DNA from 3 places in the Streptomyces sp. NPDC051320 genome. Region 3 is predicted to be linked to each of the others. Evidence: predicted binding sites of a transcription regulator. Region 3 holds the regulator's gene; each other region holds the start of a gene.
What was found. Region 3 encodes HrcA, which represses chaperone genes, less so after heat shock. Its sites were predicted from a motif close to TTNGCACTCNGNNNNNCNGAGTGCNAA; they were not measured.
Positions count from the first base shown of each region.

Region 1: the regulator HrcA is predicted to act here: its motif matches at 1,732-1,758, upstream of groL (chaperonin GroEL).
Region 2: the regulator HrcA is predicted to act here: its motif matches at 1,429-1,455, upstream of groES (co-chaperone GroES).

Region 1 is NZ_JBFBAL010000013.1:56,383-59,656, forward strand. It holds gene thrC (threonine synthase) at 1-620, shown strand, start outside; gene AB0M87_RS26075 (MoaD/ThiS family protein) at 682-957, shown strand; gene AB0M87_RS26080 (cold-shock protein) at 1,361-1,564, shown strand; gene groL (chaperonin GroEL) at 1,917-3,274, shown strand, end outside.
Region 2 is NZ_JBFBAL010000004.1:256,005-259,278, reverse strand. It holds gene AB0M87_RS11465 (hypothetical protein) at 1-114, shown strand, start outside; gene AB0M87_RS11460 (class I SAM-dependent methyltransferase) at 98-1,312, opposite strand; gene groES (co-chaperone GroES) at 1,604-1,912, shown strand; gene groL (chaperonin GroEL) at 2,026-3,274, shown strand, end outside.
Region 3 is NZ_JBFBAL010000002.1:70,282-73,555, reverse strand. It holds gene AB0M87_RS04235 (DUF3097 domain-containing protein) at 1-384, opposite strand, end outside; gene AB0M87_RS04230 (MBL fold metallo-hydrolase) at 395-1,123, opposite strand; gene hrcA (heat-inducible transcriptional repressor HrcA) at 1,284-2,294, shown strand; gene dnaJ (molecular chaperone DnaJ) at 2,295-3,274, shown strand, end outside.

The DNA.
Region 1 (3,274 bases), on a different contig from region 3:
TCCGCCCGTACTACGGCGAGGGCTCCAAGACGCTGGCGTACGAGATCTGCGAGCAGCTCGGCTGGCAGCTGCCCGACCAGATCGTCATCCCGATCGCGTCCGGCTCCCAGCTCACGAAGATCGACAAGGGTCTCCAGGAGCTGATCAAGCTGGGCCTGGTCGAGGACAAGCCGTACCGGATCTTCGGCGCGCAGGCCGAGGGCTGCTCGCCGGTCTCCACCGCCTTCAAGGCGGGCCACGATGTCGTGCGGCCGCAGAAGCCGAACACGATCGCCAAGTCCCTCGCCATCGGCAACCCGGCGGACGGCCCGTACGTCCTGGACATCGCCCGGCGCACCGGCGGCGCGGTCGAGGACGTCAACGACGAGCAGATCGTCGACGCGATCAAGCTGCTGGCCCGCTCCGAGGGCATCTTCGCGGAGACCGCGGGCGGGGTGACCGTCGGCGTGACCAGGAAGCTGATCGAGGCCGGTCTGCTCGACCCGGCGCTGTCCACCGTCGTCCTGAACACCGGTGACGGCCTCAAGACCCTGGACGCGGTGGCCGAGACCTCACGCCCCACCGCGACGATCCGCCCGACCCTGGACGCGTTCCGCGAGGCCGGCCTGGCCACCAGCTGAACCCCCGTCCCGCCCACTCCCCGGTCTCCTGGACGGCCGGTTCTCCCGGAAGGCAATCCGCATGAGCGTCAAGGTCCGCATCCCCACCATCCTCCGCACGTACACCGGCGGCCAGGCCGAGGTCGTCGCCGAGGGCGGCACCCTCGCCGAGGTCATCGCCGACCTGGAGAAGAACCACACGGGCATCGCGGCCCGCGTCCTGGACGACCAGGGCAAGCTGCGCCGCTTCGTGAACGTGTACGTCAACGACGACGACGTGCGCTTCGAACAGGGCCTGGAGACCGCCACGCCGGACGGCGCCGGCGTCTCGATCATTCCGGCCGTCGCCGGCGGCTGACCGGCCTCCCGCGGCGCTGATCCGGCGCCGCGATCGCACCCTCGATTACCCCCTCCGGGCCAGAAGCGGAGGGGGTAATTCTGTGTGGTTGAGCGCGGTACAGTTGGGGTAGTCCCCTTCGCTGCTCATGCCAGGCGCATATGTGAACGCGACAAGGTGCGGACAAAAAGTGAAACCTTTTGTGGCGTAAGTGCCCTTTGCCCGGCCCGACTTGCCCGGAAACCCCCAGGAATCAGCCCGTTCGGGCGTTCGGTCACGCACAGATTTTTCGTCCGATTGACCTGTTGCAGAGGGCAGTTGGGCAGATACATTCAGCCGCGGTCGACGCGTTCCGGCGCAAGGTCTGACCCCGGGTCCCGCGAAGTGCGGGCTCGTGCAAGGGCCAGTAATAGGGGAGTTGGGCATGGCTCAGGGCACCGTCAAGTGGTTCAACGCGGAGAAGGGGTACGGCTTCATCGCGGTCGACGGTGGTGCGGATGTTTTCGTCCACTACAGCGCGATTCAGATGGACGGTTACCGCACCCTTGAAGAAGGTCAGCGAGTGGAGTTCGAGATCTCGCAGGGCCAGAAGGGTCCGCAGGCGGACATGGTCAAGCTCGCCGTCTGATTCTCGGCGCGATCGGCCACCGACGCACTCACGCCGAGAGGCCCGTACCCCGCACCGGGGTACGGGCCTCTCGTGCGTCCGCACCCGCCCCGCGCTGGATCGCCGGAGGCGCTTGCTCCCCCCCCGTCGCCCGACCGCCGCCCCGCATCGAGCCTTCTTCGAAGGCGCTTGCACTCCAGGGGGCCGAGTGCTAATCATTGGCATTAGCACTCTCCCAGTGAGAGTGACAGAAAGACCGGGTTGGCGAGGCCCGCAGGCCGGGTGGGGCAAGGAACCACCAGGCAGGCAGGCCGTCCGTCGCGGGCGCCGCCAGGTCTGACGCATCCCACCCTGTCCGGGAGGACCACTTCACATGGCCAAGATCATCGCGTTCGACGAGGAGGCACGGCGCGGTCTCGAGCGCGGGATGAACCAGCTCGCCGACGCCGTCAAGGTCACCCTCGGCCCGAAGGGCCGCAACGTCGTCCTCGAGAAGAAGTGGGGCGCCCCCACGATCACCAACGATGGTGTTTCCATCGCCAAGGAGATCGAGCTCGAGGACCCGTACGAGAAGATCGGCGCCGAGCTGGTCAAGGAAGTCGCCAAGAAGACGGACGACGTCGCCGGTGACGGTACGACCACCGCGACCGTCCTCGCCCAGGCGCTGGTCCGCGAGGGCCTGCGCAACGTCGCAGCCGGTGCCAACCCGATGGCCCTGAAGCGCGGCATCGAGAAGGCCGTCGAGGCCGTCTCCGCTGCCCTGCTCGAGCAGGCCAAGGACGTGGAGACGAAGGAGCAGATCGCTTCGACCGCCTCCATCTCCGCCGCCGACACGCAGATCGGCGAGCTCATCGCCGAGGCGATGGACAAGGTCGGCAAGGAAGGCGTCATCACGGTCGAGGAGGCCCAGACCTTCGGTCTGGAGCTGGAGCTCACCGAGGGCATGCGCTTCGACAAGGGCTACATCTCGGCGTACTTCGCCACCGACATGGAGCGTATGGAGTCGTCGCTCGACGACCCGTACATCCTGATCGTCAACTCCAAGATCGGCAGCGTCAAGGACCTCATTCCGCTGCTCGAGAAGGTCATGCAGTCCGGCAAGCCGCTGCTGATCATCGCCGAGGACGTGGAGGGCGAGGCGCTCTCGACCCTGGTCGTCAACAAGATCAAGGGCACCTTCAAGTCCGTCGCCGTCAAGGCCCCGGGCTTCGGTGACCGTCGCAAGGCCATGCTCGGTGACATCGCCATCCTCACGGGCGGCACCGTCATCTCCGAGGAGGTCGGCCTCAAGCTCGAGAGCGCCGGTCTGGACCTGCTCGGCCGCGCCCGCAAGGTCGTCATCACCAAGGACGAGACCACGATCGTCGACGGCGCCGGTGAGAGCGACCAGGTTCAGGGTCGCGTCAACCAGATCCGTGCCGAGATCGAGAACTCCGACTCGGACTACGACCGCGAGAAGCTCCAGGAGCGCCTCGCGAAGCTGGCCGGCGGCGTGGCCGTCATCAAGGCCGGCGCCGCGACCGAGGTCGAGCTCAAGGAGCGCAAGCACCGCATCGAGGACGCCGTTCGCAACGCGAAGGCGGCCGTCGAGGAGGGCATCGTCGCCGGTGGTGGCGTGGCGCTCATCCAGGCCTCCTCGGTCTTCGAGAAGCTCGAACTCGAGGGTGACGAGGCGACCGGTGCCAACGCCGTGAAGCTCGCGCTCGAGGCCCCGCTGAAGCAGATCGCCGT
Region 2 (3,274 bases), on a different contig from region 3:
GACGAGAACAAGAAGCCGCTGAGCTTCGAGCCGGGCGTCTGCAACTGCCAGCAGTACGTGGGACCACAGCCGCTGTCCCAGGTGTACGCGGACGATCTCACCGACCTGGCTTGAGAAGCCGACCGGCCCCGGGACCCGCCGGTTTCGCCACGGGTGCCCCGATCAGCATGGCCGGCGCGCCCCCGACCCGGGTCAGGAAGACCGTCGCCGCGTGCGGCCCCCTGGGTTTCACCCGGCGGCGCACCTCCTCCGGCTCGACCGCCGAACCGCGCTTCTTGACGGTCAGGCTGCCGACCTCCCGCTCGCGCAGCAGCGCCTTCAGCTTCTTGAGGCCGAAGGGGAGTTCGTCGGTGATCTCGTACGCGGTCGCGTACGGCGTGGCGCGCAGTTCGTCCGCTGTGATGTAGGCGATCGTCTCGTCGATCAGCCCGCCGTCGAGCTCTTCGGCGACCTCGGCGACCAGGTGCGCCCGGATGACGGCGCCGTCCGGTTCGTACAGGTACCGGCCGACCTTGCGGGGCGCGGGATCGGGCAGGCCGCGTCCGGTGAGGCTCGCACCGGACGGCAGCAGGGTGGCGCGGCGCAGTCCCGGCCGGGTGCCGAACCAGAGCACCGCCTCCTTGACGTCACCGCCGTCGGAGATCCACTCGGCCTCGGCGGCCGGGTGGATCATCTCGTGCGGGATGCCCGGCGCGATCTTGATGGCCCCGGATCCCGCATGCGCGGCGCCCACCGCCCAGGAGAGCGGCGGCGAGTACCCCTCGGGGTCGAAGATCCGGCCCCGTCCGCCACGCCGGGCAGGGTCGACGAAGACCGCGTCGTACGGGCCGGTGCCGATGTCCGCGACGTCCGCGCAGCGGACCTCGATCAACTCGCCCAGGTCCAGTGCCTCCGCGTTGGCCCGTGCCACGGCGGCCGTCAGCGGATCACGGTCGACCGCGAGTACGGAGATCCCGGCCCGGGCCATCGCGACCGCGTCCCCACCGATGCCGCAGCAGAGATCGGCCACGCCGTGCACGCCCAGCGCGGAGAGACGCCCGGCCCGGTGGCCGGCGACGGACTTCCGGGTGGCCTGCTCGACCCCGTGCGGGGTGAAGAACATCCGGTACGCGTCGTCCGCGCCGAACTTCGCCACCGCCCGCTGCCGCAGCCGGGCCTGGGCGAGCGCGGCCGAGACCAGCTCGGTCGGGTACGAGCGGCGCAGCCGGGTGGCGACGGCCAGTTCCCGCGCCGGGTCGAAGTCCCGCAACGAGTCGAGCAGGGCGGAGCCCTCGGCGGTGAGCAGGAGGGAGAAGGCGTCGAGGTCGGTCACCCGTCAAGTGTCTCAGCGCCGGTGGAGCCCGTTCGGTTCGGCGTACACAACCAGGCAGGGAGCGGTTCTGCGGCCCTGCCTCAAGGGTGCTGATGCCGCGACACCGACCGACGGCGTTGGCACTCCGCTTGACCGAGTGCTAATCGCCGTCCTAGTCTCAGTTCTGGCACTCCCCACGGGAGAGTGCCAAACATGGCGACGGGCCGGTCCGGCACCCGCGACGACGGATTCATCCGGTCGCCACCTCAAACAAGTTCACCCCGTGAGATCTCCGAAGGGGGAGACCGGATCGTGTCGACAACCAGCTCCAAGGTTGCCATTAAGCCGCTCGAGGACCGCATTGTGGTCCAGCCGCTCGACGCCGAGCAGACCACGGCCTCCGGCCTGGTCATTCCGGACACCGCCAAGGAGAAGCCCCAGGAGGGCGTCGTCCTGGCCGTGGGCCCGGGCCGCTTCGAGAACGGCGAGCGTCTTCCGCTCGACGTCAAGACCGGCGATGTCGTGCTGTACAGCAAGTACGGCGGCACCGAGGTGAAGTACAACAGCGAGGAGTACCTCGTGCTCTCGGCTCGCGACGTGCTCGCGATCATCGAGAAGTAATTCACCTGCGCGTTTCCTGATCTGCGCCCCTGGCTCCGCATCTGCTGTGTTCGCACACCGAGTGGCGGGCGCCGGGGGCGCAGTTCGCTTTTTGAGAGGACTGAATCAGCTCCATGGCGAAGATCCTGAAGTTCGACGAGGACGCCCGTCGCGCCCTCGAGCGCGGCGTCAACAAGCTTGCCGACACGGTCAAGGTGACGATCGGCCCCAAGGGCCGCAACGTCGTCATCGACAAGAAGTTCGGCGCCCCCACCATCACCAACGACGGTGTCACGATCGCCCGTGAGGTCGAGCTCGACGACCCGTACGAGAACCTCGGCGCCCAGCTGGTGAAGGAGGTGGCGACCAAGACCAACGACATCGCGGGTGACGGCACCACCACCGCGACCGTGCTGGCCCAGGCGCTGGTCCGCGAGGGCCTGCGCAACGTCGCTGCCGGCGCTTCGCCCGCCTCCCTGAAGAAGGGCATCGACGCCGCGGTCAAGGCCGTGTCCGACGAGCTGCTCGCGACCGCCCGCCCCATCGACGACAAGGCCGACATCGCCGCCGTCGCCGGGCTCTCGGCGCAGGACAAGCAGGTCGGTGAGCTCATCGCCGAGGCGATGGACAAGGTCGGCAAGGACGGTGTCATCACCGTCGAGGAGTCCAACACCTTCGGCCTGGAGCTCGACTTCACCGAGGGCATGGCCTTCGACAAGGGTTACCTCTCGCCGTACATGGTGACCGACCAGGAGCGTATGGAGGCCGTCCTCGACGACCCGTACATCCTGATCCACCAGGGCAAGATCGCTTCGATCCAGGACCTGCTGCCGCTGCTCGAGAAGGTCATCCAGGCCGGCGGCTCCAAGCCGCTGCTGATCATCGCTGAGGACGTCGAGGGCGAGGCCCTGTCGACCCTGGTGGTGAACAAGATCCGCGGCACGTTCAACGCCGTCGCGGTCAAGGCCCCCGGCTTCGGCGACCGCCGCAAGGCGATGCTCGGCGACATGGCCACCCTCACCGGTGCCACCGTCATCGCCGAGGAGGTCGGCCTCAAGCTCGACCAGGCCGGTCTGGACGTACTGGGCTCCGCCCGCCGCGTCACGATCACCAAGGACGACACGGTCATCGTCGACGGCGGTGGCAAGGCCGACGAGGTCCAGGGCCGCGTCAACCAGATCAAGGCCGAGATCGAGTCCACGGACTCCGACTGGGACCGCGAGAAGCTCCAGGAGCGCCTCGCGAAGCTGGCCGGCGGCGTGTGCGTGATCAAGGTCGGCGCCGCCACCGAGGTGGAGCTCAAGGAGAAGAAGCACCGTCTGGAGGACGCCATCTCCGCGACCCGCGCCGCGGTCGAGGAGGGCATCGTCTCCGGTGGTGGCT
Region 3 (3,274 bases):
CACCCGTTCCACCAGTTCCGCGTCGTGCCGCCCCTCGACGTAGATCCGTCCGGCCCGGGCCACCCGGGCGCGTGCGCCGGGGACGGCGAGGGAGCCGGACGCCGTACGTGCGGGGCCCCGGGGGGCTGCCGTGGGGCGGACCAGGGTGACTGGGCGGCCCTCCAGCAGGAAGCCGCGCGGCGTCATCGGGAAGACCCGGTGCTTGCCGAAGCGGTCCTCGAGGGTGACGGTGGGCCCCTCGGCGGTCTTCTCGCACCGGATCACCGCACCGCAGAACCCGGTGGTGACCTCCTCGACGACCAGATCGGGTTCGGCCGCGACCTCCGGGGCGGGCGTCTGCTTCTTCTTCCACGGCGGCGTCAAGTCGGGGCTGTAGCTGCGCATTCGCCAGACGCTACGACAACCGGGAGCGGGCTGCCAGCATGTCGCGCTGGGCCCGGACGAAGGCGGCGTCCACCACGGCCCCGTGCCCGGGTACGTACAGCGCGTCGTCGCCGGCCAGCGCGAGCAGCCGGTCCAGGGCCGCGGGCCACTGCGGGAGCATCGCGTCCGGGCCGGCCTGCGGCTCGCCGGACTCCTCGACCAGATCGCCGCAGAAGACGACGTCGGGGCTGCCGGGGACCAGCAGGACCAGATCGTGGCCGGTGTGACCGGGGCCGATGTTCGCCAGCACGATCTGCCGCCCGCCCAGATCCAGCGACAGCTCACCGGAGACCAGGTGGTGCGGCCCGACCAGCCGGGCCACCGCGTCGTCGGCCTCGGCGGGCGGGATGCCGTGGCGTACCGCGTCCTCGCGGAGGGCGGCCGCACCGCGGGAGTCCCGGGCGAGCAGGTGGTCGGTGCCCACCGCTCCGTAGACCCGGGCGCCGGGGAAGGCGGCGGTGCCCAGTACATGGTCGAAGTGCGGGTGACTCAGCGCGATATGCGTCACTCTCCGGCCGAGAAGTTCCTCCACTCCGGCACGGATCCCGGCGCCCTCACGGGGCGACGAGCCGGTGTCGTACAGCAGCACCGCTTCCCGCCCCGCGACCAGCCCGACGGTCGCGTCCCAGCCGGGCAGACGGCGCCGGCCGACATCCGCGGCGAGGTGTTCCCAGCCGGAGCCTTCCCAAGTGACGTCCATACCGCGACGCTATCGGGAATGGCCGGCACCGGCGCGATAGCGTGACAGGCCGTGCTTGCCAGGGGTGAACCTCACCGCCGTACACTGGGTAGCCGCTGGCACTCGAACGCACAGAGTGCCAGGCAGGTTCCGACGATCGAACAACTGGAGGTGTGCGCGGATGCTCAGTGATCGCAGACTCGAAGTGTTGCGCGCCATCGTCCAGGACTATGTGGGCACCGAGGAGCCGGTGGGTTCCAAGGCGCTCACCGAGCGGCACCGGCTCGGTGTCTCACCGGCCACCGTCCGCAACGACATGGCGGCCCTGGAGGACGAGGGATTCATCGCCCAGCCGCACACCAGCGCGGGGCGTATCCCGACCGACAAGGGCTACCGGCTGTTCGTCGACAGGCTGGCGGGCGTCAAGCCCCTGTCGTTGCCCGAGCGGCGCGCCATCCAGAACTTCATGGACGGTGCGGTCGACCTCGACGACGTGGTGGGCCGCACGGTGCGGCTGCTCGCACAGCTGACCCGGCAGGTCGCCGTGGTGCAGTATCCGTCGCTGACCCGTTCCACGGTCCGGCACGTGGAGCTGCTCTCGCTGGCCCCCGCCCGGCTGATGCTGGTGCTGATCACGGACACCGGCCGCGTCGAGCAACGCATGATCGACTGTCCCGCACCGTTCGGTGAGACATCCCTGGCGGATCTGCGCGCCCGGCTCAACAGCCGGGTCGTGGGGCGCCGTTTCGCGGATGTGCCGCAGTTGGTGCAGGATCTTCCCGACTCCTTCGACCAGGAGGACAGAGGGACCGTCGCGACGGTCCTCTCGACCCTGCTGGAAACGCTGGTGGAGGAGACCGAGGAGCGGCTGATGATTGGCGGCACCTCCAATCTGACCCGCTTCGGACATGACTTCCCGCTGACCATCAGGCCGGTGCTGGAAGCCCTGGAGGAGCAGGTCGTGCTCCTCAAACTGCTCGGGGAGGACTCGGGCATGACCGTAAGCATCGGGCATGAGAACGCCCACGAGGGGCTGACGTCCACATCGGTCGTCGCCGTCGGCTACGGTTCGGGCGACGAGGCAGTCGCCAAACTCGGCGTGGTCGGACCGACCCGCATGGACTACCCCGGAACGATGGGAGCGGTACGCGCAGTGGCACGTTACGTCGGACAGATCCTGGCGGAGTCGTAAGTGGCCACGGACTACTACGCCGTACTCGGCGTGCGCCGCGACGCTTCCCAGGACGAGATCAAGAAGGCATTCCGGCGGCTGGCGCGTGAGCTCCACCCGGACGTGAACCCTGATCCCAAGACGCAGGAACGCTTCAAGGAGATCAACGCCGCCTACGAGGTGTTGTCCGACCCGCAGAAGAAGCAGGTCTACGACCTCGGCGGCGACCCGCTCTCGCAGGCGGGCGGCGGCGGAGCCGGTGGCTTCGGCGCGGGCGGCTTCGGCAACTTCTCGGACATCATGGACGCCTTCTTCGGTACGGCGTCGCAGCGTGGGCCGAGGTCGCGCACCCGGCGCGGCCAGGACGCGATGATCCGCCTGGAGATCGACCTCAACGAGTCGGCCTTCGGTACGACCAAGGACATCCAGGTCGACACCGCCGTGGTCTGCACGACCTGCAGCGGCGAGGGCGCGGCCCCCGGCACATCGGCGCAGACCTGCGACATGTGCCGCGGCCGCGGCGAGGTCTCGCAGGTCACCCGGTCGTTCCTGGGCCAGGTCATGACCTCGCGGCCCTGCCCGCAGTGCCAGGGCTTCGGCACGGTCGTGCCGACCCCGTGCCCGGAGTGCGCGGGCGACGGACGCATCCGCTCCCGCCGCACGCTCACGGTCAAGATCCCGGCCGGCGTCGACAACGGCACCCGCATCCAGCTCGCGGGCGAGGGCGAGGTCGGCCCCGGCGGCGGTCCCGCCGGCGACCTGTACGTCGAGATCCACGAGCTGCCGCACGCGGTCTTCCAGCGGCGTGGGGACGATCTGCACTGCACGGTGACCGTCCCCATGACGGCGGCCGCGCTCGGCACCAAGGTGCCGCTCGAGACGCTGGACGCCCTGGAGGAGGTCGACATCCGGCCCGGCACCCAGTCCGGCCAGTCGATCCCCATGCACCAGCGCGGCATCACGCATCTGCGTGGTGGCGGTCGCGGCGACCTGATCGTGCA